DNA from 3 places in the Streptomyces sp. NPDC001068 genome. Region 3 is predicted to be linked to each of the others. Evidence: predicted binding sites of a transcription regulator. Region 3 holds the regulator's gene; each other region holds the start of a gene.

What was found. Region 3 encodes HrcA, which represses chaperone genes, less so after heat shock. Its sites were predicted from a motif close to TTNGCACTCNGNNNNNCNGAGTGCNAA; they were not measured.
Region 1: groES (co-chaperone GroES) is a predicted target of HrcA. The motif match lies at 4,868-4,894, and genes of this name have one in related genera.
Region 2: groL (chaperonin GroEL) is a predicted target of HrcA. The motif match lies at 3,951-3,977, and genes of this name have one in related genera.

What each region holds. Positions count from the first base shown of each region.
Region 1 covers NZ_JBIAYD010000010.1:300,318-307,330, forward strand. The annotation lists gene ACFY3I_RS28220 (cell wall-binding repeat-containing protein) at 1-1,881, shown strand, start outside; gene ACFY3I_RS28225 (methyltransferase domain-containing protein) at 1,859-3,049, opposite strand; gene ACFY3I_RS28230 (polysaccharide deacetylase family protein) at 3,140-4,030, shown strand; gene ACFY3I_RS28235 (polysaccharide deacetylase family protein) at 4,027-4,830, shown strand; gene groES (co-chaperone GroES) at 5,041-5,349, shown strand; gene groL (chaperonin GroEL) at 5,468-7,013, shown strand, end outside.
Region 2 covers NZ_JBIAYD010000012.1:276,006-283,018, forward strand. The annotation lists gene ACFY3I_RS32240 (metallophosphoesterase family protein) at 1-645, opposite strand, end outside; gene ACFY3I_RS32245 (NADH:flavin oxidoreductase) at 792-1,919, opposite strand; gene groL (chaperonin GroEL) at 2,166-3,788, opposite strand; gene ACFY3I_RS32255 (cold-shock protein) at 4,181-4,387, opposite strand; gene ACFY3I_RS32260 (MoaD/ThiS family protein) at 4,855-5,130, opposite strand; gene thrC (threonine synthase) at 5,179-6,483, opposite strand; SAM riboswitch class I at 6,502-6,664, opposite strand; gene ACFY3I_RS32270 (glucosyl-3-phosphoglycerate synthase) at 6,822-7,013, shown strand, end outside.
Region 3 covers NZ_JBIAYD010000014.1:252,832-259,844, forward strand. The annotation lists gene ACFY3I_RS35495 (hypothetical protein) at 22-570, opposite strand; gene ACFY3I_RS35500 (hypothetical protein) at 668-1,063, shown strand; gene ACFY3I_RS35505 (VOC family protein) at 1,005-1,397, opposite strand; gene ACFY3I_RS35510 (16S rRNA (uracil(1498)-N(3))-methyltransferase) at 1,427-2,185, opposite strand; gene ACFY3I_RS35515 (nitronate monooxygenase) at 2,182-3,300, opposite strand; gene dnaJ (molecular chaperone DnaJ) at 3,496-4,632, opposite strand; gene hrcA (heat-inducible transcriptional repressor HrcA) at 4,633-5,649, opposite strand; gene ACFY3I_RS35530 (MBL fold metallo-hydrolase) at 5,813-6,553, shown strand; gene ACFY3I_RS35535 (DUF3097 domain-containing protein) at 6,588-7,013, shown strand, end outside.

The sequences.
Region 1 (7,013 bases), on a different contig from region 3:
ACGGGCGTCACCACACAGATTCCGGGCGTCGGCGGCGACTGGGCCGCCTGGGCGCCGGACGGCAGCCGACTGGTCACCAGCGCGGGCCAGATCTCCAGCTACCGTCCCAGCGGCTCCACCAGGATCACCCTGCCCTGGGCGACGGGCGTGCGCTCCAGCGCGGTCTACGAGGACCTCGCCTACGGCTGGAGCGGCCGTTACGTCGTCTTCTCCACCGGGGGCCAGCTCGCCTACGGCCCCTCGGACGGGTCATGGGCCCCCGAGCCGCTGCTCAGCGACACCCTGGAGCCGTCCACCGTCTGCGACACCCACCCGACGGTGAACCCGGCGTCGGGTCTGGTGGCCTTCCAGCGGAACGTCAACTACGGCTGCTACGACAACGCCGGGGTGTACGTCTACGACTCGGACGCGAAGACGGTCAAGCGCGTCCTGACCGACGCCGAGCAGCCCGACTGGTCGCCCGACGGCACGAAGCTGGCGTTCGTCCGCAAGGACACCGACGGCAACTACCAGGTGTTCACGGCGAACGCCGACGGCACCGGCGTCAAGCAGCTCACCACGGGTCCGCGCTGGTACGCCAACCCGTCCTGGTCGCCGACCGGCACCCGGATCGTCTTCGACGCGCACACCTCGCCCGACAGCGGCGACGTGCACACCGTCGAGTACGCGGACGTGGCCACCGGCGAGCTGACCAAGGTCGCGGACACCGACGGCCGGAACTTCCAGGACAACCCCAGCTGGCAGCCGGTGCGCAAGAACAGTACCGCCCGCGTCTGGGGTGCCGACGCGAACGGCACGGTCGTCGCCGCCTCGCGCTGGAGCTGGAACACCGTCGGCCACAGCGAGCCGGGACTGCTGGACGCCAAGTCCGCGGTGCTGCTCAACCAGGACGACTCGGCCGACGCGCCCACCGCCACCGCACTCGCCGGCAAGCGCCAGGGCCCGGTGCTGACGACCGCGAAGACCGGGCTGTCGACGGCGGTGCAGAACGAGCTGAAGCGGTCCCTGAAGAAGGGCTCGAACGTCTGGATGGTCGGCGGGACCTCGGTCCTCACCACCAACGTCTCCACCCAGCTGAAGTCCCTCGGCTACGTCCCGAAGCGGGTCTCCGGCACGGACCGCTACGACACCTCGGTCAAGGCCGCCAAGACGGTCACCACCAGCCCGTCGTACGTCTTCCTGGCCAGCGGCACCGACTACCAGGCGGCGCTCCCGGCGGCCGCCGCGGCCGGCGCGGAGGGCACGGACAGCACCGGCAGCGTGGTCCTGACCAGCGGCAAGTCGCTCACGTCGGCGGTGAAGACCTACCTCAACAGCCTGAACCCGGCCAAGACGATGGTGATCACGGTCGGGGCGGACGCCAAGTACGCGCTGACCCACACGTCGTTCTCCAAGTGGCCGTCGTCGTACTACTACTACCCGATCACGGGTGCCAACAGCGAGGCGCTGTCGGTGGCCGTCGCCAAGTTCTGGTGGACCACGCCGAGCCAGACGGCCGTCGCCTACGCCGGCTCCTGGCGCGACGGGGTCTCCGCCGGCTCGGCGATGAACATCTACGGCCCTGTGCTGTGGACCTCCCGGCCCGCGCTGTCCGACGAGGTCAAGAGCTACCTGCTGCGCGAGTCCGCCGGCACCCAGGCCGTGATCGCCTTCGGCGACACCGGCTCGGTCACGCTGGGCGCGCTCAACACGGCCGGCTCGTCGATCAGCGCGAGCGGGAACGACTTCGTGTACCGGCCGTACTACAACGGCGTCGCCCCGGCCGCGCGCACCCTCGCGCTGCGCACGGACGCCGGTGAGCCCGTCTCGGCCGGCACCAGGTCCGTGCGGCCCGCCGCCGAGCCGAACCTGGCCTCGGTCAGGACCGCTCAGCACCAGTAGCCGGTGCGGGGGCTCCGACCAGCATGGTCGGCGCCCCCGCCACCCGGGTCAGGAAGACGGTCGCCGCGTTCGGTCCCTGCGGCCTGACCTTCCTGCGCAGTTCCTCCGGCTCCACGGCCGAGCCGCGCTTCTTCACGGTCAGTGTGCCGACCCCGCGCTCACGCAGCAGCGCCTTCAGCTTCTTGACGTTGAAGGGGAGTAGGTCGGTGATCTCGTACACGCTCGCGTACGGGGTGGTGTGCCGCTCGTCCGCGGTGATGTAGGCGATGGTGGGGTCGATCAGCCCGCCGTCGAGCTCCTCGGCCACCTCGGCGACCAGGTGGGCGCGGATGACGGCGCCGTCGGGCTCGTACAGGTAGCGGCCGACCGGCCGGGCCGCGGGATCGGGCAGGCCCCGGCCGAGCAGCGTGCGCGGGCCGGGCAGCAGCGTGGCGCGGACCGCCCCGGGCGCCGTCCCGAACCAGAACACCGCCTCCTTCACGTCGCCCGCGTCCGAGATCCACTCCGCCTCGGCGTCCGCCGGCACCGCCTCGTGCGGGACACCGGGGGCGATCTTCAGCGCGGCGGTCACCGGGGCCCGGCGGGCCGCCTCGACCGCCCAGGACAGCGGCGGCGAGTAGGCCTCCGGGTCGAAGATGCGGCCGCGCCCGCCGCGCCGGGCCGGGTCGACGAACACGGCGTCGTGGCCGGCCGTGTCCACCTCGGTGACGTCCGCCTCCCGGACCTCGATCAGGTCCGCGAGGCCCAGCGCGTCGGCGTTCGCCCGGGCCGCGGCCGCCGTCACCGGGTCCCGGTCCACGCAGAGCACCCGGATCCCGGCCCGCGCGAGCGCGATCGCGTCGCCGCCGATCCCGCAGCACAGATCGGCGACCGAGGTCACCCCGAGTGCCTTGAGCCGCTCGGCCCGGTACGCGGCGACACTCGCCCGCGTCGACTGCTCGACCCCGTTCGGCGTGAAGAACATGCGGTCCGCGTCCGCCTCCCCGAACTTCACCGCCGCGCGCTGCCGCAGCCGGGCCTGGGAGAGCGCCGCCGACACCAGCTGGGCCGGATGCTCTCGGCGCAGCCGGGTGGCGACGGCGAGTTCGTCGGCGGGCGCGGTGCCGCGCACCTCGGCGAGGAGGGCGCGGCCCTCGGGGGTCAGGAGGGGGGCGAGGGCGTCGTTCACCGGGTCATTGTCGGCCAGTCGGTGGATGGTCCGCCTCCGGCGGCGGTGTCGGACCCGGTTCCGGGGGAGGTCCTGGGAGGATCCGACACCATGCGAGTAGTCGTACAAAATGACAAAAAAGGGTTGAAGGTGGGTGCGGCGGGCCTGCTGGCCGTGGCCGCCCTGTTGTCCGGCTGCGCGGGGCCCGACAACGGCTCCACCGCCCGCCCCGCCGCCGGCCAGCCGCGGCCGCACAGGCCCGCCGCCGCCCCCGACTCCCACGCCGCCCTGGTCGCCGCCGCCAGGCGCTGGGGCCTGGACGCGGTCCCGCTGCGGGCCCCGGCCCCGCCGAAGGTGAAGCCGAGGATCACCGCCCGCGACGGCTTCGAGGTGGACGGGCAGGTGGAGGACGACCTCCCGCCCGTCTTCACCACGATCCCGACCCGGCGGAAGGTCGTCTTCCTCACCATCGACGACGGCTCGAACAAGGACCCGCGGTTCCTCCGCATGATGAACGACCTGCGGATCCCCTACACCGCGTTCCTCAGCAACTACCTGGTCAAGGACGACTACGGCTACTTCCGCACGATGCAGTCCGAGGGCCACACCCTCAACAACCACACCCTGACCCACCCCTACCTGCCGGGTCTGTCCTACGAGGAGCAGCGGGACGAGATCTGCGGCATGCAGGCGATCATGAAGAAGCAGTTCGGCAAGGCGCCGACGGTCTTCCGGCCGCCCTACGGCAACTACAACGGCGACACCCTGCGCGCCGCCAAGTCCTGCGGCATCAAGTACGCGCCGATCTGGGACGAGGAGGTGTTCGTCGACCACTGGGAGTACCGCGAGTGGGACCGCGGCCTGCACCCCGGCGACATCGTGCTCACGCACTTCCGGGGCACCGACGACTGGGACGGCACGATGGTCGACGACATGCGCCGCTTCCTGAACAAGGTCACCCGCGAGGGCTATGCGGTGGCGCGCCTGGAGGACTACCTGTGAGCCGGCCGAGGGCGACGGCCGCGCTGCTGACCGCCGCCCTCCTCCTGGCGGGCTGTGCCCAGTCCGTCGACCCGATCGAACGGCTCGGCAAGAAGGCGGCCGACCGGGTGCGCCCGCACGGCCCCTCGGGCGAACCGCCCTACCGCCACTGGGGCCTGGCCGCGCCCCTGCTCCCGGCCCCGCACCCCCCGCTGCACCCGCTCGCCCTGCACACCGCCCTGCCCCCGGTCGTCGACCACGTCACCACCACCGACAAGGTCGTCTTCCTCACCTACGACGACGGCGCCGAGAAGGACCCCCGGTTCGTGGACATGGTCCGTGAACTGCGGCTCCCGGTGAGCATGTTCCTCACGGACAGCGTGGTCGGCCCCGGCTACGGCCACTTCGCCCGCCTCCAGGAGGTCGGCGCCAGCGTCCAGAACCACACCCTCGACCACCCGGCCATGTCCGGCCTGCCCTACGCCGGCCAGCGCGCCGAGATCTGCGGTCAGCAGGACAAGCTGAAGTCCCGCTTCGGCATCCGTCCCCGGCTCTTCCGGCCGCCGTACGGCACGTACGACGCCACCACCCTGCGCGCGGCGGCCGACTGCGGGGTGTCGGCGGTGGTCCTGTGGCGCGCGGCCGTCACGGGCGACGGCATCGGCTACCGCCACGGCGAGAAGCGGCTGCGCCCCGGCGACATCGTGCTGGTCGGCCCGGACGAGGCCACCGGCCTGACCCTGCGCGAACGCACCACCCGACTGCTCCGCCGGGTCCAGGAAGGCGGTCTGACGGTGGGACGGCTGGAGGACTACCTCTAGGTCGGGTCGGTGTTTTTCGGCGCCGCGCCGCGGCCGATTGGCACTCCGCTTGACCGAGTGCTAATCCCGGTCATAGTCTCGGCTCTGGCACTCGGCAGATGAGAGTGCCAACAACGCGACGGGCAGGTCCGGCACCCGCGACGACGGATCCACCTGGTCGCCACCTCAGACAGTTAACCCCGTGAGATCTCCGAAGGGGGAGGTCGGATCGTGACGACCACCAGCTCCAAGGTTGCCATCAAGCCGCTTGAGGACCGTATCGTGGTCCAGCCGCTCGACGCCGAGCAGACCACGGCCTCCGGCCTGGTCATCCCGGACACCGCGAAGGAGAAGCCCCAGGAGGGCGCCGTCCTCGCCGTGGGCCCGGGCCGCTTCGAGAACGGCGAGCGCCTGCCGCTCGACGTCAAGGTCGGCGACGTCGTGCTCTACAGCAAGTACGGCGGCACCGAGGTGAAGTACAACGGCGACGAGTACCTCGTCCTCTCGGCTCGCGACGTGCTCGCGATCATCGAGAAGTAGTTCACCCCAAGCACATTCTGCTTTGAACTGCGCCCCTGGCCCCCGCGATCTCATGAAGCCGGGCGTCGGGGGCGCGGTTCGTTTCACTCACGTTTTCCGAGAGGGCTGAACCGCTCCCATGGCGAAGATCCTGAAGTTCGACGAGGACGCCCGTCGCGCCCTTGAGCGCGGCGTCAACAAGCTTGCCGACACCGTCAAGGTGACGATCGGCCCCAAGGGCCGCAACGTCGTCATCGACAAGAAGTTCGGTGCCCCGACCATCACCAACGACGGTGTCACCATCGCCCGCGAGGTCGAGATCGAGGACCCGTACGAGAACCTCGGCGCCCAGCTGGTGAAGGAGGTGGCGACCAAGACCAACGACATCGCGGGTGACGGTACGACCACCGCCACCGTGCTGGCCCAGGCGCTCGTCCGTGAGGGCCTCAAGAACGTTGCCGCGGGTGCCTCCCCGGCCGCCCTGAAGAAGGGCATCGACGCCGCCGTCGCCGCCATCTCCGAGGACCTGCTCGCGACGGCCCGCCCGATCGACGAGAAGTCCGACATCGCCGCCGTCGCCGCGCTGTCCGCCCAGGACCAGCAGGTCGGCGAGCTCATCGCCGAGGCGATGGACAAGGTCGGCAAGGACGGTGTCATCACCGTCGAGGAGTCCAACACCTTCGGTCTGGAGCTGGACTTCACCGAGGGCATGGCCTTCGACAAGGGCTACCTGTCCCCGTACTTCGTGACGGACCAGGAGCGCATGGAGGCCGTCCTCGAGGACCCCTACATCCTCATCAACCAGGGCAAGGTCTCCTCCATCGCGGACCTGCTCCCGCTGCTCGAGAAGATCATCCAGGGCAACGCCTCGAAGCCGCTGCTGATCATCGCCGAGGACGTGGACGGCGAGGCGCTCTCCACCCTCGTCGTCAACAAGATCCGCGGCACCTTCAACGCGGTCGCGGTCAAGGCCCCCGGCTTCGGCGACCGCCGCAAGGCGATGCTGGAGGACCTGGCGATCCTCACCGGCGCCACGGTCATCTCCGAGGAGGTCGGCCTCAAGCTCGACCAGGTCGGCCTGGACGTGCTGGGCTCCGCCCGCCGTGTCACGGTCACCAAGGACGACACCACGGTCGTCGACGGTGCCGGTGAGTCCGGTGCGGTCACCGGCCGCGTCGCCCAGATCAAGGCCGAGATCGAGAACACCGACTCCGACTGGGACCGCGAGAAGCTCCAGGAGCGCCTCGCGAAGCTGGCCGGCGGCGTGTGCGTGATCAAGGTCGGCGCCGCCACCGAGGTGGAGCTGAAGGAGAAGAAGCACCGTCTGGAGGACGCCATCTCCGCGACCCGCGCCGCGGTCGAGGAGGGCATCGTCTCCGGTGGTGGCTCCGCGCTCGTCCACGCCGCGAAGGTGCTGGAGGGCGGCCTGGGCAAGACCGGCGACGAGGCCACCGGTGTCGCCGTGGTCCGCCGCGCCGTCGTCGAGCCGCTGCGCTGGATCGCCGAGAACGCCGGCCTGGAGGGCTACGTCATCACCTCCAAGGTCGCCGAGCTCGACAAGGGCCAGGGCTTCAACGCCGCCACCGGCGAGTACGGCGACCTGGTCAAGGCCGGCGTCATCGACCCGGTCAAGGTCACCCGCTCCGCCCTGGAGAACGCGGCCTCCATCGCCTCCCTGCTGCTGA
Region 2 (7,013 bases), on a different contig from region 3:
CAGCAGGCCGAAGAGCTGGAGGTGGTAGTGCCCGTTGAGGATCATCCGCACGTCACCGCCCCGGATCGCCGCCGCCAGTTCGCCCGGGTCGCGCAGCCCGAAGGCCGGCTGGGTCACCGAGAGGTCCAGGGCGAAGGGCGGGTGGTGGAAGGCGAGGACCGTGCCGTGCTCGGCCGGGGTGCGCAGCACCTCGCGCAGCCACTCCAGCTGGGGCGCGCCGAGCCGGCCGTACACCTTGCCCGGCACCAGCGAGTCCAGGGTGATGAAGCGCCGGCCGCCGACCGTGCTGACGGCGGCCACCTCCTCGCCGCCGAACACCTGCTCCGCGCGGTCGGTGCCGTCGGCGGCCAGATGCCCGCTGCCCAGCACCTTGGCGAAGGCCTCGCGCTCGTCGTGGTTGCCGGTGGTGCAGAAAAGGGGGATGTTCCGCTCCCGCGCGTAGCCGCCGATCAGGGTGCGCAGGGCGGTGTACGCCTCGACCGCGCCCTCGTCGGCCAGGTCGCCGGTGACGACGACCGCGTCGAAGCAGGTCAGACCGCCGAGCTCGGCGAGCATGAGCCGCAGGGAGGCGGTGGCGTTGACGCCGCGCCGGTTGGGGGTGTCGGTGCGTTCCAGGTGCGTGTCCGAGAGATGCAGTATCCGCATGCTCGCGAAGGTACCGGCGCATCCCCCGGCCATCACCGGCCCGAGGCGCCCCGGATGCCCGGCACGGTCCGCGCGCCGTCCCCGACGTACGCGTGCGCCCCCGCTCCGCGGTCGGCCGCCGCCGGGCCGGGGGCGCACGGGGTGGGTCAGCTCAGGGTCTTCAGTGCCTCCGCGTCGTACGACTTCAGGTCCTGGGTACGGCCGCCCAGCACCTTCGCCGCCCACTCCGGGTCCTGGAGGAGGGCGCGGCCGACGGCGACCATGTCGTACTCGTCGCGTTCCAGGCTGTCGAGGAGGTCCTCGATGCCCCGGGTCGGGGAGCCCTCGCCCGCGAAGGCCTTGATGAAGTCGCCGTCCAGGCCGACCGAGCCGACGGTGATGGCCGGCTTCCCGGTCAGCTTCTTGGTCCAGCCCGCCAGGTTGAGGTCGGAGCCGTCGAACTCGGGGAGCCAGTAGCGGCGGGTGGAGGCGTGGAAGACGTCGACACCGGCCGCCGCCAGCGGGCTGAGGATCGCCTCCAGCTCCTCCGGGGTCTCGGCGAGGCGGGCGTCGTAGTTGTCCGACTTCCACTGCGAGTAGCGGAAGATCACCGGGAACTCCGGGGAGACCGACGCGCGCACGGCGGCCACGATCTCCGCCGCGAACCTGGTACGGGCGACCGGGTCGCCGCCGTAGCCGTCGGTACGGCGGTTGGTGCCCGCCCACAGGAACTGGTCGAGGAGGTAGCCGTGGGCGCCGTGCAGCTCGACCCCGTCGAAGCCGATGCGCTCGGCGGCGGCCGCGGCCTCGGCGAACGCGCGGATGACGTCGTCCAGGTCCTCGCGGGTCATCGCCCTGCCCTCGCCCTCGGTGCCGTCCAGGCGGATGCCGGAGGGCCCGACCGCGGGGGCGTCCGCGACCGGCGGCTGGCCCTGCTTGCGGACCATGCCGACGTGCCACAGCTGCGGGACGATGGTGCCGCCGGCCGCGTGCACGCCCTCGGCGACCTTCGCCCAGCCCGCCAGCTGCTCCTCGCCGTGGAACCGCGGGACGCGGGTGCTCTGCCCGGCCGAGTCGTGACCGACGTACGTGCCCTCGGTGACGATCAGGCCGACACCGGCGGCGGCCCGGCGCGCGTAGTACGAGACCACGTCCTCGCCGGGGACGCCGCCCGGGCTGAACTGGCGGGTCATCGGCGCCATCACGATCCGGTTGGGGACCGTGAGCCCGTTCAGGGTGATCGGACGGGACAGGATCTCGGCCGCGCGGGAGGCGGGGGGCTGGGTGACGGTCACGTGGGGGGCTCCTCGTGGGTGGGTCGTGTCGTATACCAGGCGGTATGTGCACACGCATCGAGTGCACACGTGTGCTCAACGGCCCGCTCGGAGGCACGCATTCCCGTCACCGCCGGAAAGCCGTGTGACCCCGGCCACGATCCACCGCGCCGGCCGGACGGCGGACGGCGAAAACGCCCGAGGGCGGTACCCCCTGCGATCAGGGGGTACCGCCCTCGGTCAGGACGAGCGATCGACCAGGGTCGATCAGAAGTCCATGTCACCGCCCGGCATGCCGCCCGGAGCGGCCGCGGCGGCCTTCTCCGGCTTGTCGGCGATGACGGCCTCGGTGGTCAGGAACAGCGCGGCGATGGAGGCGGCGTTCTGCAGCGCGGAACGGGTCACCTTCGCCGGGTCGATGATGCCCTCGGCGATCATGTCGACGTACTCGCCGGTCGCGGCGTTCAGGCCGTGGCCGACCTGGAGGTTGCGGACCTTCTCGACGACGACGCCACCCTCGAGACCACCGTTGACGGCGATCTGCTTGAGCGGGGCCTCCAGGGCGAGCTTCACGGCGTTGGCGCCGGTCGCCTCGTCACCCTCGAGCTCCAGCTTCTCGAACACCTGGGAGGCCTGGAGCAGGGCCACGCCACCACCGGCGACGATGCCCTCCTCGACGGCCGCCTTCGCGTTGCGAACGGCGTCCTCGATGCGGTGCTTGCGCTCCTTGAGCTCGACCTCGGTCGCGGCACCGGCCTTGATGACGGCGACGCCACCGGCGAGCTTGGCCAGGCGCTCCTGGAGCTTCTCGCGGTCGTAGTCCGAGTCGGACTGCTCGATCTCGGCGCGGATCTGGTTGACCCGGCCCTGGACCTGCTCGGTGGAGCCGGCACCGTCGACGATGGTGGTCTCGTCCTTGGTGATGACCACCTTGCGGGCGCGGCCCAGCAGGTCGAGGGTCGTGTTCTCGAGCTTGAGACCGACCTCCTCGGAGATGACCTCGCCGCCGGTGAGGATGGCGATGTCGTTCAGCATCGCCTTGCGGCGGTCGCCGAAGCCCGGGGCCTTGACCGCGACGGACTTGAAGGTGCCGCGGATCTTGTTGACGACCAGGGTCGACAGGGCCTCGCCCTCGACGTCCTCGGCGATGATCAGCAGCGGCTTGCCCGACTGCATGACCTTCTCCAGCAGCGGGAGCAGGTCCTTGACGGAGCCGATCTTCGAGTTGGCGATCAGGATGTACGGGTCGTCGAGGGACGCCTCCATACGCTCCATGTCGGTGGCGAAGTACGCCGAGATGTAGCCCTTGTCGAAGCGCATACCCTCGGTGAGCTCCAGCTCCAGACCGAAGGTCTGGGACTCCTCGACGGTGATGACGCCTTCCTTGCCGACCTTGTCCATGGCCTCGGCGATGAGCTCGCCGATCTGGGTGTCGGCGGCGGAGATGGAGGCCGTGGAGGCGATCTGCTCCTTGGTCTCGACGTCCTTCGCCTGCTCCAGGAGGGCACCGGAGACGGCCTCGACGGCCTTCTCGATACCGCGCTTCAGGGCCATCGGGTTGGCGCCGGCGGCGACGTTGCGCAGGCCTTCCTTGACCAGGGCCTGGGCGAGAACGGTCGCGGTGGTCGTACCGTCACCGGCGACGTCGTCCGTCTTCTTGGCGACTTCCTTGACCAGCTCGGCGCCGATCTTCTCGTACGGGTCCTCCAGCTCGATCTCCTTGGCGATGGAGACACCATCGTTGGTGATCGTGGGGGCGCCCCACTTCTTCTCAAGGACGACGTTGCGGCCCTTGGGGCCGAGGGTGACCTTGACGGCGTCGGCGAGCTGGTTCATACCGCGCTCAAGGCCGCGCCGCGCCTCCTCGTCGAACGCGATGATCTTGGCCATGTGAAGTGGTCCCTCCAGGACTGGGGGTGAGTCTTCGGACCGCGCCCGCGCCCGCGACGGACGGCTCGCCGACCCGTGGGTTCCTTGCCCCACCCGGCCTGCGGGCCTCACCGACCCGGTCCATTTTTGTCACTCTCACCTTCAGAGTGCTAACGCCAATGATTAGCACTCGCCCATGCCGAGTGCAAGCGCCTCCCGGAGACTGGGGCGCGCCCACGCCCGTCGGCGCCCGGCGCGGCGGCCCCACGGCACCCCGTGCCGGGCCGCACCCGCGGCGCCCGGCGCGCCGTTTCGTCCCGGGCATGCCAAAGGGCTCGTAACCCATGACTCCCCATGGGATACGAGCCCTCTGAACAGAGAGAGAAGAACGACGCTGTCAGTCGGCGCGTGCTTCAGCTGGTCGCGAGCCGGACCATGTCCGCCTGCGGCCCCTTCTGGCCCTGCGAGATCTCGAAATCGACCCGCTGGCCTTCCTCCAGGGTGCGGTAGCCGTCCATCTGAATCGCGCTGTAGTGGACGAAAACATCCGCACCACCGTCGACCGCGATGAAGCCGTACCCCTTCTCCGCGTTGAACCACTTGACGGTGCCCTGAGCCATGCCTAACTCCCCTATTACTGGCCCTTGCACAGATCCACACTTCGCGGATCCGGGTCAGACCTCACCCCCCAATGGTTGGGGGCGTGCGCCGGAACGCGTCGACCGCGGCTGAATGTATCTGTCCAACTGCCGTCTGCAACAGGTCAATCGGACGAGAATTCTGGACGGGAAGGGTCCGGAATGTAGTAAGAATTCGGCTGAATTCAGGGCAAGTCGGGCCCCATAAAAGCCGCAAAAGCCGCATACGACCCGCACACTTTGGCTACTTCTTGGCAGGCCGGCGGTGACGAATACAGGGCTCCCGCCCCGGAGATCGGGACCGTGTTCCCCAACTGTACCGCGCTCAACCACACAGAATTGCCCCCTCCGCTTCTCTCACGGAGGGGGCAATCAGATGAACAGTCGGTGATCGGCGTTACCGAAGGTAATGTTCGGTCATCCGATCAGCCTGTCAGCGGGACGGCAGGTCAGCCGCCGGCCACGGCCGGGATGATCGAGACGCCGGCCCCGTGCGGGGTGGCCGTCTCCAGACCCTGCTCGAAGCGCACGTCGTCGTCATTGACGTACACGTTCACGAAGCGGCGCAGTTTGCCGTCGTCGTCGAGAACACGGCCGGCGATGCCGGTGTGGTTCTTCTCCAGGTCGGAGATGACCTCACCGAGAGTCCCGCCTTCGGCGCTGACCTCGGCCCGGCCACCGGTGTAGGTGCGCAGGATGGTGGGGATGCGGACGGTGACGCTCACGTTTGAACCTCCGGTTGGGGGCGACGCCTTTGGTTGTTCACGGCCGACTCAGGCGAGCCCGGCTTCACGGAAGGACTCGAGATTCGGGCGAATGGTCGCCGTGAGCCCGGTCCCCGCCACGGCGTCCAGCGTCTTCAGACCATCACCCGTGTTGAGTACGACGGTCGACTTCGCCGGATCGATCTGCCCGTTCTCGATGAGCTTCCTGGTCACGCCGACGGTCACCCCGCCGGCGGTCTCCGCGAAGATCCCCTCGGTCCGTGCGAGGAGCTTGATCGCGTCGACGACCTGCTCGTCGGTGACGTCCTCCACCGCACCGCCGGTGCGGCGCGCGATGTCCAGGACGTAGGGACCGTCGGCCGGGTTGCCGATGGCCAGGGACTTGGCGATGGTGTTCGGCTTCTGCGGCCGCACCACGTCGTGGCCCGCCTTGTAGGCCACCGACACCGGCGAGCACCCCTCGGCCTGGGCACCGAAGATCTTGTACGGCCTGTCCTCGACCAGCCCGAGCCTGATCAGCTCCTGGAGCCCCTTGTCGATCTTCGTGAGCTGGGAGCCGGAGGCGATCGGGATGACGAGCTGGTCCGGGATCCGCCAGCCGAGCTGCTCGCAGATCTCGTACGCCAGGGTCTTGGACCCCTCCGCGTAGTACGGCCGCAGGTTGACGTTGACGAAGCCCCAGCCCTCGCCCGCCGAGTCACCGATCAGCTCGGAGCAGAAACGGTTCACGTCGTCGTAGTTGCCCTCGATGCCGACGAGTTCCCCGCCGTAGATCGCGGCCATGACGATCTTGCCCTGCTCAAGGTCGTGCGGGATGAACACGCAGGAGCGGAAGCCGGCCCGGGCGGCGGCGGCACCGACCGCGCCGGCCAGGTTGCCGGTGGAGGAGCAGGAGAGCGTGGTGTAGCCGAAGGCGCGGGCGGCCTCGACCGCCTGGGCGACGACCCGGTCCTTGAAGGAGTGCGTCGGGTTGCCGGAGTCGTCCTTGACGTACAGGCCGCCGGTGACGCCCAGTTCCTTCGCCAGGTTGTCGGCCTGGACGAGCTTGGTCCAGCCCGGGTTGATGTTCGGCTTGGTCGCCACGTCCGCGGGGACGGGCAGCAGCGGCGCGTAGCGCCAGATGTTCGCGGGTCCCGCCTCGATCCGCTTCCGCAGTTCCTCGGTGTCGTAGGCCGAGAAGTCGTAGGCGATCTCCAGCGGGCCGAAACACTCCTCGCAGGCGAAGACCGGGCCGAGCGGCACGCGGTGGCCGCACTCGCGGCAGCTCAGGGCCTCGGCGGGACCGAGGTCGACGGAGGCGGAACCGGAAGCGGCGGTGGAGTCGGTGGTGGGTGCAACAGTCTGCGCAGCCATGAGAGGCGAGGCCCTTTCTCCTCATCTTCCTCACGACGCATCTCGCCGTGAGACGGATTTGGCACCTTCCCTAGCCGGGAGCCTCGCGAGTGATCGACAGTGTTCGGCGATCCACGAGTAACCGACTGGAGGGTTGCCGGGGCTTCATCGGGCCGTATCCCTCTGCCCCTCTGGATGAGCGGTATGTAGTTGTCAACGCCGGGTGACCCCAGGACATGCGATGGTCATCGGCGTTGTTCAAGACTGTAACCGAAGGCCAGGACAGTTGAGAGAGTCGTCCGAACCGCGAGATGGATCACACCTCGCAGTGTGATCGTGACAGTGAGGAGCCGCTGACTGTGCTGGAAGAAGTCGAGCGCTGGCTGGCCACCCGCTCCTGGTCCGTGAACGACCGCCCGCTGCACCGGATACTCGCCGCCAAGCAGCGCACCGGTCAGTCCGTCTCCGTCGTGCTGCCCGCCCTCAACGAGGAGGAGACCGTCGGCGACATCGTCGCGATCATCCGCCACGACCTGATGCGGCAGACACCG
Region 3 (7,013 bases):
GATCGCGTCGGCCGATTTCGATCACTTGCCCTGCACCGGCCAGCACTTGGGGTCGCCCTGGCACCAGAGGGTCTTCGTCACGGTCACGGTGGGGCCCGGCCGCTGTCCGTAGGTGGGCGGCCGGTAGGTGCTGTACGCGGGTGCGGGGGTGGCGTCGCAGTCGCCGAGGCCGTCGACCCGGAACCACTCCTTGCCGCCGACCTTCGCGACCAGGTTCCCGCGCACGCAGGCGCCGCTGACCGCCTTGGTGACCCGGCCGGTGACGGTGATGTCCCGGCCGTCCCTGGTCCTGCCCCGGCAGTCCACCGAGACGACGGACGTCTCGGACGCCGAGGGCGCCTTCGGGGCGGCGGAACCGTAGTTTCCGGTGCAGGTCAGCCAGTTGACGTCGACGTGCTGCCGTTTCAGTTCCGCGGTGGCGGTCCGGTCGGTGGTGAACGCGACGGTCGCGGAGTTCAGGTCGGTGGGCTGACAGCCCACCACGCCTGCCACGGCGATCGCCACGAGCCCCGCCACGGCCGCCGCCCTGGTCGTCCGCGGCCCTCGCAGAACAGGCCTCAATGCCCCCATGAAAGGCAGCCTGCCACCGTCCCGCCCGTGACGGTAGGGGGCGGACGGCCACTCACGCGTTCGAGTACGTCCCCCGGAAGGGCGGTAGCCTGACGGCGTGCACAGTGACCACAGGCTGAGAACCCTCGTCGTGGACGCGGGCACCGTCTACCGGTGGAAGGTCCGGCACCGCAACCGGTCCGGCGAACCGGCCCGCACCGTCCTCACCCTGCACCGGGACGGTGTGCGGACCCGGATCGTCTTCGAGGAGGGACCGGGCCGCGTGGTGACGGGCGGCTACTGGTTCCAGGGTCTGGTGGGCGACGCCGACGACAACCATCTCAACCTGCACCGACCCGGCGCCGTACGCGCGTTCGTCGACGAGACGGCGCACCGCCGGCTACTGGACCGCCACGCCGATCTGGACGGCTGGGAACTGCTCCCCGCGGCCGCCGTCAGGTACGCAGCAGCAGCCACTCCTGAAGCTCCACCAGATTGCCCTCGGGGTCCTTGAGATGGGCGACGCGCATGCGTTCGGTCATCGGCGCCGGCCCCTGCACCAGGACCGCGCCCCGGGCGGCTATCTGCTCGCAGTAGGCGTCCAGGTCGTCGACGCGCAGCACCACCAGCGAACGGTGCCCGGTCGCGGTGTCCCCCACCTCGCCCAGCACCTCGGCCATCATCGTCCGGTCCTGCAGGGCTATCCCCGCCGACCCGGCGTGCGGACTGAACTTCTCGTACGGTCCCTCGCTCGCCCCCGACTGCGGCCTCAGCCCGAGCACCTCGGCGTAGAAGCGGTAGCAGGCGGCGAAGTCGGACACCAGAAGCCGGACCTGGGCGAGTTCCACGGCGCGTTCCCCCTGTGCTGTCGTACGGGTCAGGACCACCGGCCGGTACGTCCGAGGAGCAGCGCGGTGGCCGCGGTCCCGGCGGTCGATGTGCGCATCACGGTAGGCCCCAGGGTGCAGGCCCTCGCACCCGCCTCCTCGAAGAGCGCCAGCTCGTCCCGGGCGACACCCCCCTCGGGGCCGACGACCAGCACGATCTCGCCCTCGGCGGGCAGCGGCGCGGTGGCGAGCGGTTCGCTGCCGTGCTCGAAGTCGGAGTGGAGCACGACGGCCAGGGCGGCGCCGGCGAGCAGCGCGGCGACCTGCCTGGTGGTGGCCGCGTCCGCGATCTCCGGGAAGCGCACCCGGCGGGACTGCTTGCCGGCCTCGCGGGCGGTGGCCCGCCACTTCGCGAGGGACTTCACTCCCCGCTCGCCCTTCCACTGGGTGATGCAGCGCGCGGCCTGCCAGGGCACCACCGCGTCGACGCCCACCTCGGTCATGGTCTCCACGGCGACCTCGCCGCGGTCGCCCTTGGGCAGGGCCTGGACGACGGTGATACGGGGCTGCGGAAGGGGCTCCTCGTGGAGCTGCCCCAGGCCCGTCACGACCAGCCGGTCCTTGCCCTCGGCGGCCCTGACGACGCCCTCGCCCCAGCGTCCGCGCCCGTCGGTGAGGATGACGTCCTCACCGGGCTGCAGCCGCTTCACGGAGACGGCGTGCCGGCCCTCGGGACCGTCCAGGACGACCTCGCCACCGGAGAAGTCGGGCACGACCAGCGGGTCGAGCACGAACACCGGGGCGGTCACCGCCCGGCTCCCGTCACGTCCGTACCGCCCAGGGCACCGCCGTCCGCGCCGGTCGTGGACGACAACACTGTCGACGCCGCGGCGAGTTCCTCCGCGAGGACCTCCACGAGCCGCCCCGCGGGCAGCTCCCTGACCATCCGGTGCCCCTGCCCCGCCCACAGCGCCATGCCCTGCGCGTCCCCGGCCGCGGCGGCGGCCTTGCGCAGCGGGGAGGTGAGGTGGTGCACCTCGGGGTAGGCGGCGGGCGCGTACGGGCCGTGCTCGCGCATGAAGCGGTTGACCAGGCCTCGGGCCGGCCGGCCGGAGAACGCGCGGGTCAGCGCGGTCCGGGTGAACAGCGGGTCGGTCAGCGCCCGCTTGTACGGGTCGGCGGCACCGGACTCGGGGGTGGCGAGGAAGGCGGTGCCCAGCTGGGCGGCGCTGGCGCCCGCGGCGAGCACGGCGGCGATCTGGCTGCCGCGCATGATGCCGCCGGCGGCGACCACCGGGATGCCCACGGTCTCGCGTATCCGGGCCACCAGGGACAGCAGGCCGATCCCGGAACCGTCGTTCTCCGGCACGTCCCGGTGGGTGCCCTGGTGCCCGCCGGCCTCCACGCCCTGGGCGATCACCGCGTCCGCGCCGGCCTGCTCGGCGGCCAGGGCCTCCTCGGCGGTGGTGGCGGTGACGAGGGTGCGGGTGCCCGCCCGGCGCAGGGCCTCCAGCGCCTCACGGGCCGGCACGCCGAAGTGGAAGGAGACCACGGGCACCGGGTTGTCCAGGAGTACGGCGAGCTTCGCGTCGTAGCCGTCGTCCCGGCCGCTGTCCGGATCGCCGAGCTCGGTCCCGTACCAGGCGGCCTCACCGGCCAGCTGCTGCGCGTAGACCTCCACCGCGCCGGACTCGGCGTGCTCCGGCTGCGGCATGAACAGGTTCACGCCGAAGGGGCGGCCGGTCAGTCCCCGCAACTGCTTGATCTCCTGGTACATCCCGTCGGCGGTCTTGTACCCGGCGGCCAGGAACCCCAGTCCGCCCGCCTCGGAGACGGCGGCGGCGAGCCGCGGGAGGGAGACCCCGCCCGCCATCGGGGCCTGCACGATCGGAAGCGGGAAGAGATCGGTCAGCGCGGAGGACATGACGGCATGTTGTCACGTCCTCCGAACAAGACCGAATCGGGCCGCCCCCGCGGCACATGCCAGACATGTCCGGGCCGAAGGGACGGTGTCCCCGCCCGCCACGCCCCCGCGGCAGCCGCACGGGTCCGGGGGCCGACCCGGGTCCGGGTCCGGGCGCGGACCCCCGGGATCCCGGCGACCGTCGCGGGCGACCCGTCAGCGGCCGTTGAAGGCGTCCTTCAGCCGCGAGAACAGACCCTGCTGACCCGGTTGGAACTGCCCCGTCGGGCGTTCCTCGCCGCGCAGCTTGGCCAGTTCGCGCAGGAGGCGTTCCTGCTCGGGGTCGAGCTTGGTCGGGGTCGTCACCTCGACGTGGACGATCAGGTCGCCCCGGCCGCCGCCCCGCAGATGCGTGACACCGCGCCCGTGCAGCGGGATCGACTGCCCGGACTGGGTGCCCGGCCGGATGTCGACCTCCTCCAGCCCGTCCAGCGTCTCCAGCGGCACCTTCGTGCCGAGCGACGCCGCCGTCATCGGGATCGTCACCGTGCAGTGCAGGTCGTCGCCGCGCCGCTGGAACGTGGAGTGCGGCAGCTCGTGGATCTCGACGTACAGGTCACCGGCCGGACCGCCGCCGGGGCCGACCTCGCCCTCGCCGGCGAGCTGGATCCGGGTGCCGTTGTCGACACCCGCGGGGATCTTCACGGTCAGCGTCCGGCGCGAGCGCACCCTGCCGTCACCGGCGCACTCGGGGCACGGCGTCGGCACGACCGTGCCGAAGCCCTGGCACTGCGGGCACGGCCGCGAGGTCATGACCTGGCCGAGGAAGGACCGCGTCACCTGCGACACCTCGCCGCGCCCGCGGCACATGTCACACGTCTGGGCCGAGGTGCCCGGCGCCGCGCCCTCACCGTTGCAGGTGTTGCAGACGATCGCCGTGTCGACCTGGATGTCCTTGGTCGTGCCGAAGGCCGCCTCGTCCAGCTCGACCTCGATCCGGATCATGGCGTCCTGGCCGCGGCGGGTGCGCGAGCGCGGTCCGCGCTGCGACGCCGTGCCGAAGAACGCGTCCATGATGTCCGAGAAGTTCCCGAAGCCGCCCGCCCCGAAGCCGCCCGCGCCCGCGCCGCCGCTCTGCGAGAGCGGATCGCCGCCGAGGTCGTAGACCTGCTTCTTCTGCGGGTCCGAGAGCACCTCGTAAGCGGCGTTGATCTCCTTGAACCGCTCCTGGGTCTTCGGATCCGGGTTGACGTCCGGGTGCAGCTCGCGCGCGAGCCGACGGAAGGCCTTCTTGATCTCTTCCTGCGACGCGTCGCGGCGCACGCCGAGAACGGCGTAGTAGTCCGTGGCCACTTACGACTCCGCCAGGATCTGTCCGACGTACCGTGCCACCGCTCGTACCGCTCCCATCGTTCCCGGGTAATCCATGCGGGTCGGTCCGACCACGCCGAGTTTGGCGAGTGCTTCGCCGCCCGAACCGTAACCGACCGACACCACGGACGTGGAGTTGAGTCCCTCGTAGGCGTTCTCGTGACCGATGCGTACGGTCATGCCCGAATCCCCGGCCTCGCCCATGAGCTTGAGGAGGACGACATGTTCCTCCAGAGCCTCCAGGACGGGCCGGATCATGAGGGGAAAGTCATGTCCGAAGCGGGTGAGATTGGCGGTGCCGCCGATCATCAGCCGCTCCTCGTTCTCCTCGACGAGCGTCTCCAGCAGCGTGGAGAGCACCGCCGAGACCGTGCCGCGGTCCTCGGCCTCGAATGCGTCCGGCAGGTCCTCCACCAGCCGGGGCACGTCCGAGAACCGGCGGCCGGCGACGCGGCTGTTCAGCCGTGCCCGCAGGTCCGCCAGCGACGACTCCCCGAACGGCGCCGGACAGTCGACCATCCGCTGCTCGACCCGCCCGGTGTCGGTGATCAGCACCAGCATCAGCCGGGCCGGCGCGAGCGCGAGCAGTTCCACGTGCCGCACGGTGGACCGCGTCAGCGACGGGTACTGCACGACCGCGACCTGCCTGGTCAGCTGCGCCAGCAGCCGCACCGTGCGGGCCACCACGTCGTCCAGGTCGACGGCGCCGTCGAGGAAGTTCTGGATGGCCCGCCGCTCGGGCGCGCTCATCGGTTTGACGCCCGCCAGCTTGTCCACGAACAGCCGGTAGCCCTTGTCGGTGGGGATCCGCCCGGCGCTGGTGTGCGGCTGGGCGATGAACCCCTCGTCCTCCAGGGCGGCCATGTCGTTGCGTACGGTCGCCGGGGAGACGCCCAGGTTGTGCCGCTCGGTCAGCGCCTTCGACCCGACCGGTTCCTCGGTTCCGACGTAGTCCTGGACGATGGCGCGCAATACCTGAAGCCTGCGTTCACTCAGCATGCGGCGCCACACCTCCAGAAAGTCGTCCCCGCGGCCTTTCGGGTCTTTCGTCTGGCACTCTTCGAGCCCGAGTGCCAGGATCCCCGGCCCAGTGTACGGCCGTCGGGTACCGACTGGGCAAGGTCGGTCGGGACCCACGGCGTTCCACGGCTAGCGTCGCGGTATGACGGTGACTTGGGAAGAGCTGGGCTGGGAGCGACTGGCCGAGGGGGTCGGCCGCCGCCGGCTGCCGGGCTGGGACTGCACGGCCGGGCTGGTTCTCGGGGCGGGCAGTGCCCTGATGGTGGACGCGGGGTCGAGTCTGGCGGAGGGCGCGCGGTTGCGCGACGCGGCGCGGCGGCTCGCCGGGCGCCGTGTGACCCATCTCGCGCTCACCCATCCGCACTTCGACCACGTCTTCGGCACCCCCGTGTTCGCGGGCGCCGCCGTGTACGCGGCGGCCGGCGCGGAGGCCGTCCTCGCGCACGGCCGCGCGGAACTGTGCCAGGACGCGGTACGCAACGGCCTGCCCGCCGACCTGGCCGAGGAGTCCGCCGACGCGCTGCCCGTGCCCGGCCACCCGGTCTCCGGCGAGTGCGCCCTCGACCTCGGCGGCGGCCGCCGGGCCCTGCTGGCCGACGTCGGCCCCGGTCACACCGCCCACGACCTCGCGGTCCTCGTCACCGGCGACTCCGGCGGCCCGGACGACCGGCCGGTGGTGTTCTGCGGCGACCTGGTGGAGGAGTCCGGAGACCCCCAGGCGGGCCCCGACGCCGTGCCGTCCCGCTGGCCGGCCGCCCTGGACCGGCTGCTCGCCCTCGGCGGCGAGGACGCCCGGTACGTGCCCGGTCACGGAGCGGTGGTGGACGCCGCGTTCGTACGACGGCAACGCGACGCGCTGGCCGCCCGCTTCGGCGTGTCGTGACCACGCCGCCCCCGCTTCTCCTATCGTCATCCGAATGCGCCAGTACTCCGCCGACCTGACCCCGCCCTGGAAGAAGCCGAGACCGGCACCCGAGGTGGCCGCCGAACCCGGCCTGGTCGTCGAGGAACCCGGCACCGGCTTCTGCGGCGCGGTGATCCGCTGCGAGGCGGGCACGGTCACCCTGGAGGACCGCTTCGGCAAACACCGCGTCTTCCCGCTGGAGCCGCGCGGCTTCCTCCTGGAGGGCCGGGTGGTCACCCTCGTACGCCCCGCCTCCGCCGCCCCCGCACGCCCCTCCCGCACCGCCTCAGGTTCGGTCGCCGTCCCCGGCGCACGCGCGCGCGTGGCCCGCGCCGGCCGCATCTACGTCGAGGGCCGCCACGACGCGGAACTCGTCGAGAAGGTCTGGGGCGACGACCTGCGCGTGGAGGGCGTGGTCGTGGAGTACCTGGGGGGCGTC